Regions from separate parts of the Paraburkholderia sp. JPY465 genome, predicted to be linked through region 2. Evidence: riboswitches for the same ligand, from Rfam matches in the RefSeq annotation. Region 2 holds a riboswitch; the other holds the start of a gene.
The links. Region 2 has a riboswitch for thiamine pyrophosphate ahead of QFZ94_RS32030 (FAD-dependent oxidoreductase). Riboswitches for the same ligand answer to the same signal wherever they lie in the genome.
Positions count from the first base shown of each region.

Region 1: another riboswitch for thiamine pyrophosphate. It lies ahead of thiC (phosphomethylpyrimidine synthase ThiC); the one in region 2 lies ahead of QFZ94_RS32030 (FAD-dependent oxidoreductase).

Region 1 covers NZ_JBNDMT010000003.1:853,753-857,157, forward strand. The annotation lists gene thiC (phosphomethylpyrimidine synthase ThiC) at 1-1,774, opposite strand, end outside; TPP riboswitch at 1,863-1,980, opposite strand; gene QFZ94_RS18540 (GreA/GreB family elongation factor) at 2,122-2,526, opposite strand; gene QFZ94_RS18545 (hypothetical protein) at 3,125-3,405, shown strand, end outside.
Region 2 covers NZ_JBNDMT010000003.1:3,753,866-3,757,270, reverse strand. The annotation lists gene QFZ94_RS32040 (thiazole synthase) at 1-410, opposite strand, end outside; gene thiS (sulfur carrier protein ThiS) at 518-715, opposite strand; gene QFZ94_RS32030 (FAD-dependent oxidoreductase) at 781-1,911, opposite strand; TPP riboswitch at 2,133-2,256, opposite strand; gene QFZ94_RS32025 (ABC transporter ATP-binding protein/permease) at 2,685-3,405, shown strand, end outside.

The DNA.
Region 1 (3,405 bases), 2.9 Mb from region 2:
TCGAGCAGAAATGCGCGACCTTGGCCGAATCCTTCGGCAGCGTTTCGTCGTGGAATTCGCGCGCCTTGTCCGGGTCGAGACCGAGATTGAACTGGTCTTCCCAGCGGAATTCGAAGCGCGCCTTCGACAGCGCGTTGTCGCGTACCTGCGCGCCGGGATGACCTTTCGCGAGGTCCGCTGCGTGCGCGGCGAGCTTGTACGTGATGATGCCGGTCTTCACGTCGTCCTTGTTCGGCAGACCGAGGTGTTCCTTCGGCGTCACGTAGCACAGCATCGCGGTGCCGAACCAGCCGATCATCGCGGCGCCAATGCCCGACGTGATGTGGTCGTAGCCCGGCGCGATGTCGGTGGTCAGCGGCCCGAGCGTGTAGAACGGCGCTTCGTCGCACCAGTCGAGCTGCAGGTCCATGTTCTCCTTGATCAGTTGCATCGGCACATGGCCCGGACCTTCGATCATCACCTGCACGTCGTGCTTCCATGCGATCTGCGTGAGCTCGCCGAGCGTCTTAAGCTCGCCCAGTTGCGCTTCGTCGTTCGCGTCGTAGATCGAGCCGGGACGCAGGCCGTCGCCGAGCGAGAAAGCCACGTCGTAGGCCTTCATGATTTCGCAGATGTCTTCGAAATGCTCGTACAGGAAGCTTTCCTTGTGATGCGCGAGGCACCACTTCGCCATGATCGAGCCGCCGCGCGACACGATGCCGGTCATCCGGTTCGCGGTGAGCGGCACGTATTGCAGACGCACGCCCGCGTGGATCGTGAAGTAGTCGACGCCCTGCTCGGCCTGTTCAATGAGCGTGTCGCGGAAGATTTCCCACGTCAGATCTTCAGCCTTGCCGTTGACCTTTTCGAGCGCCTGGTAAATCGGCACCGTGCCGATCGGCACCGGGCTATTGCGGATGATCCATTCGCGCGTTTCATGAATGTGCTTGCCGGTCGACAGATCCATCACCGTGTCGCCGCCCCAGCGGATCGCCCAGGTCATCTTGTCGACTTCCTCGCCGATGGAGGAGGTCACCGCCGAGTTGCCGATGTTCGCATTCACCTTCACGAGGAAGTTGCGGCCGATGATCATCGGCTCGCTTTCCGGGTGATTGATGTTGTTCGGGATGATCGCGCGGCCGCGCGCGATTTCCTCGCGCACGAACTCCGCGGTGATTTCGGTGAGGCCGTTCGGGCCGAACGCGCTCGCGCCGAACGCCTGGCCCGGATGCTGGCGGCCCATCATCGCGGCGAGCTTCGCGCCGTTCGGGCCGCTCGCCTTGAGGGTCTCCAGATACTCGGCACGGCGCTGGTTCTCGCGAATCGCGATGTATTCCATTTCCGGCGTGATGATGCCTTGCTTCGCGTAGTGCATCTGCGTCACGTTCTTGCCGGCGATCGCGCGCCGCGGCGTGCGATGCAGACCCGGGAAACGCAGCTGCGCGGTGGCCGGATCGGCAGCGCGCTCGCGGCTGAAGCTGCTCGACAGACCGCTCAGCGGCTCAGTGTCGCCGCGCTCTTCGATCCACGCCTGACGCAGCGCGGGCAGACCCGCGCGGATGTCGATCTTCGCGTCCGGATCGGAGTAGGGGCCCGACGTGTCGTACACGTAGATCGGCGGATTCTTTTCGCCGCCGAAGCTGTCGGGCGTGTCTGCCTGCGAGATTTCGCGCATCGGCACTCGGATGTCGGGGCGTGAGCCGGTCACGTAGACCTTGCGCGAATTCGGCAGCGGCGCGACGGCGGCCTCGTCCACATGGGCTTCGGCGGAAATAAACTTCGGATTGGCGCTCATGTAAGTCTCCGTACAAAGTGGGGCGGCTAAGCAGGAGACTGAGATGGAAGTGGTCGGAAATCGCTGGGAGGTGAGGCTGCTGAGGCTGGTGCGAGATCCGTACGCTTCCCTGCGCTGGCATTATCCAGATCAGGTTCAAAGGGTATTTCTCACCCACGCAACACGGACCTCCAGCTCCGCGCTACGCAGGACCCCCGCGTTAGCAGCGCACACGATACACCGCCCGCCCGCGGTTTGGCAACCTGTCTGCGTGATTCAAAAAACTGGTCCAGATGAATCCGGACATCTCCTATGCTTATTTCGAGACCGCGTCAGACAGGGCAACTTACAACAATGGAACAGCCGGCTTACAGGGAAAAATCGTCGGCGGCTTCGGGCTGATACAGGATTTTGGCGATCTTGAGGACTTGCTGATCGCCGCTGGGTGGCGTGAAGCGGATGCTCTCGCCGCGGCGCGCGCCGAGCAGCGCGAGGCCAGCCGGCGAGAACACGTTCAGCCGCCCTTGCGCGAAATCGGCGTTGGGCGGATAGACGACGGTCCACGTCATTTGTTCGCCGCTCGCCGTATCGATCAGCGTCGCTTGCGAGTTCATCGTGACGACGTCGGCGGGGATATCGTGCGAATCAACGATTACCGCGCGTTCGAGCACGTCGTCGAGCACGTGCTGCAGCTTGGCGTTGGCGGCCGCATATTTCTCGAGGCGGGTCACGTCGAGTTCGGTCAGATAGCAGGTTTTGATCTTCTTCATCATCAGGACTCCGATAAGGCGGTGGAGGATGGCCGCGTGCGACGACCCCATGCGGGTGGTCGGCGGATGAGTTCACGAATGGGAAAGCCCGGAGCCCGGCGACGCGGCCCTGGGTATCGGCAGGCTACGTCAGCAAGGGCGCCGGGCGGCGCGAAGCGGGAGCGTTCGGGACGTCTCGCCGGCGCCGTGCGGCGCGACACCCGCGCGCGCGCAGCCGCCTGCGCGGCATGGGCGCAAGCGGGCGAGAACACGGAAAGTCGGACGACGCACAGAAGTCACGGGCAAAACGACCAGGTGATGGGAATAGCGAACAGGAGGTTGCCGCGCAGCAAAACGTGAAGCCCGCGACACCAGCGACGAAAGCTTGATGTTAGCACGCTGTCTCGGGCGTTTCCGTTCGCGACATCGCACTCGGTCGAGCGGCCGTCTTTTGTGCGGTGCCAGAAGAAAGCGACGTGCCCCGCATAGCGTTCAAGCCAGTCACACGATTGCCGTTAATCAAAGTGCAGCGAAGGCCGCACTCCTGCGAAGCGATTCCGGGATGGCGCGTGAATGGCGCGACGCGACTCGCGCCGATTGACCGATTGACAGAGAGGTGCACATGAAAGCGGAAAGAATGCGGTGGCGAACGCTCGGTCGCACAGCCGCGGTGGTGGCATTGCTTGCCGCGCCGCTGGCGGCGCCGGCGGCATCGATGGTGACGGGCGGCGTGATCCGGTTCGTGGGGATGATCGTCGCACCGCCGCTGCAGATCAGCGCGGATACGGCGATCACTGGCGTCGCCGTCGAAAGTGCGAGCGTGGCCGGTCAGCGCTTCTCGCGCACGGTGACGTTCAGCGCGCCGCCGGGCGTCGTCAGCGGCGCCGATGTCGCGCTCGAAGT
Region 2 (3,405 bases):
GGCAGCACCTTGAAGCCATCCTTGACGAGCCGCGCGGCGGCTTCGATCAGGCCGACCGGGTCGGGCTGCAGCGTGTAGTCGTCGCCGATCAGTTCGAGCTTGATCCACTCGGTCTCGAAGATTTCGCGCGCCATATGCGCAGTGGTCACCGCTTCACCGACGGTCAGGCAGCCCGCCGTATTGGGCAGCAACGGCACGCCGTGGCGCTTGAGCAGATCGAAGAAGCCGGCTTCCGCGTTGCCCTCGTTCATCTGACGGCGCAGCGCGACGGTCACCATGCCGGGGCGCGCGGCGTCGATCGAATCGGACAGCGATTGCAGCGACGGGTAGCGCGACGTGCCGAGCAGCACGCGGCTTACGAAAGTTTGACCGTATAGCGTCAGCGCGTCGGCGCTCTGGTGAGAAGTCATTTGCATCATCCTGGTTTGCCGTCGCGGCTAGAACCGACCGCGTGACGGCAATGGGTTTTCGGCGACGGTTGTTGCGTTCGGTAAGCGGCAGGCTGGCGCGAGCGCGCTCAGCCGCCCGCGACCGGCTGCACGACGTCGAGCCGGTCGCCCGTTTGCAACGCGCGCGCCGCATGCTGCGCACGCGCGACGAAATCACCGTTGAGCGCGACCGCGAACGGCGGACGCGCTCCAAACGCGGTGAGCGCATCGGCGACGGTCGAGCCTTCGGGCAACGACAACGGCTTCTGATTGATATGAATGTCCATGGTGTTCGAATACGGTTCAATCGATGGCGCAAGCGGCATCGCGCGCGGCACGTTGGCCGCCACGCTCAGGCCGGCTCGCGCGCGAAATGCTGCTGGAACAGCTCGCTCCAGCGTGCCTCGCGCCGCCAGCCGGCAAATGCGTCGACGTCCCCTACGCGGCCGTCGAGCAGCGCGCTCGCGAAACGTACAGCTTCGTCGGCGACTTCCGGCGCGATCATAAAGCCGTGCCGATACAGGCCGTTCACGCGCAGCGTGCGCGCGCCGTCCCACAGCAGCGCGGGACGGTGATCGGGCAAGGTCGGCCGGCACTGCGAATTCAGCTCGAGGATGCGCGCCTCGCCGAAGCCCGGATGTACCGAGAACGCCGCACTCAGCAATTCGAGCGCCGAACGCACGCTGACGGGCGACATGTCCTCGCCCTCCACCTCGGTCGCGCCGATCACGTAGAGGCCGTTCTGCTTCGGCGCGATATACAGCGGGTAGCGCGGATGCAGCAGCCGCACCGGGCGAGTCAGCTGCAGGTGAGGTGCATGCACGCGCGCAACTTCACCGCGGATGCCGCGCAGCGTCGGCAGCACGGGCTTCGCGCCGAGCCCGCGGCAATCGATCGTGATGCCGGCGTCAGGCAGCGACGCGTCGCCGATCGGCGTGTTCCAGTGCGTGTCGACGCCGCGCTCGGCAAGCCCCGCGGCGAGCGCGGACAGCACCTGGCGATTGTCGAGTTGCCCCTCGCGCGGCAGCAGCCAGCCCTGATTGAAGCGGCCGGCCAACGCGGGTTCGGCGGCGCCGAGCTGCGCGCCCGAAAGCGCGACGAAGCCGCCATCGAGCAACTCGGCCGGCGCGTTCGCGCGCACGCGGCGCTCGAACAGCGGCGCCTCCGTGCGATCCGCGTGATGCCAGACGACGAGCGTGCCGTTGCGCTGAAAAAACACCGGTTCCGGCAGTTCGGAAAGCAAGCGCGGCCAGTTTTCGAGCGAACTCGCACCGAGCCGCGTGATCAGCAGCTCGGCGCTCGCGGCTTCTGCCAGCGGCGCGAGCATCGCCGCGGCGACCCACGCGGCAGCCTGCGACCCGGCGGCATTGCCGCGCTCATAGAGCGCTATGCGATGGCCGTCGCCCGCGAGGCGCCACGCGACCAGCCGGCCGCACAAACCACCGCCGAGCACCGCGAAATCAGGTCGAGCGGAACGGTTCATCGCGCGCTCTCCGTTTGATTGCGGCGGGCAAAACCAAAGCGGCACGGCACGCCGGAAGCGGCGTGACCAAGAGAAAGATGCATGTCTGAAGAATAGGCGGTCATCGAGTCCTTTCCGTACGGCCAAAAACGCACGTACCCAGGACGAAACCGGCGGGTGAAGCCGGCCGGTCACGGCGTGTGCAGGTGAGCTGCGCTCGCCGCCCGGCGGGGAATGGAAGACGGTTGCTTCCGGAAACTTCCCGCGCCGGTATTACCCGGATCGGGTGCAAAGGGTCTCTCTCAGCCTCGCCGCCCCGGCATGAAAATCATGCCGCCTGTGGGCGAAGCACCCCTGTTTCGTCGCAGGTCATTAGACCATAAAAGGCGCGGCGCCCGCAAACCAGCGGTCCGCCGTCGCTGCCGCGATTTTGATCTGGCACCGTCTAACGAGATGTCGATGCGAAGCGGCCCGGCGGTCTGGCACAATGCCGTGACCGGTGCCGAAAAAACGCGGCGCGCGCGGCACTCGTGGCCGCATGCGTGGCGGCGGAATCACGGCGGACGCCGGCCCCGAAAAATTAATTTTCGCTTAAGGGCGTCACGCCAGAATCGGGCGCCCGTCCGGACTCGCGTTCATCGCGATGGCGCGATGCCCGGCCAGGTATCGCAGACCCGCCGCAGTCACGGCCTCGCAAAGGGCCGGCTGTTAGCGGGATCGCCCGACATGGGTAACCAGATCGGACCCGTACGCCGCCGGAATGCACTTCGGGTCAGCACTTCATCAGGACGCTCATGACACCACATACTTCCGCCAGCCCCGCGCTGCCGTCCGACGAAAAGGTCTCCGCCTGGAGCCTGATCAAGCCTTACTGGGTTTCCGAGGAACGAGGCATCGCATGGGCGCTGCTCGTCGCGATCATCGTGATGAACCTGATCGTCGTCTGGATCAACGTGCGCCTGAACCGCTGGAGCGCAGACTTCTACAACGCGCTGCAACAGAAGAACGTCCACGACTTCCCGCATCTGTTGATGATTTTTACCGGACTCGCGTTCGGCTTCATCATCCTCGCCGTGTATGGGCGCTATCTGCGCCAGATGCTCGGATTCCGCTGGCGCCAGTGGCTGACCACCCGCTACCTGAACGAGTGGCTCAACGACAGCGCGTTCTACCGCATCGAGCGTGACCGCCTCGCCGACAACCCGGACCAGCGGATCAGCGACGACCTGCAGTCGTTCGCGACCACCACGCTGTCGCTGACGCTCGATCTGCTGTCGACCGTCGTCACGCTGGTGTCGTTCATCACGATCCTGTGGACGCTCGCGGGCGCGCTGAGTATTTCGCTCGGCGGCATGCCGCTGCATATCCCCGGCTATATGGTGTGGGCCGCCGCGCTGTATGCGGTGGTCGGTTCGCTCGTTATGCAGAAGGTCGGCCATCCGCTCGTGTCGATCAACTATCAGGCGCAGAAGGTCGAGGCGGATTTCCGTTTCGGTCTGATCCGGCTGCGTGAGA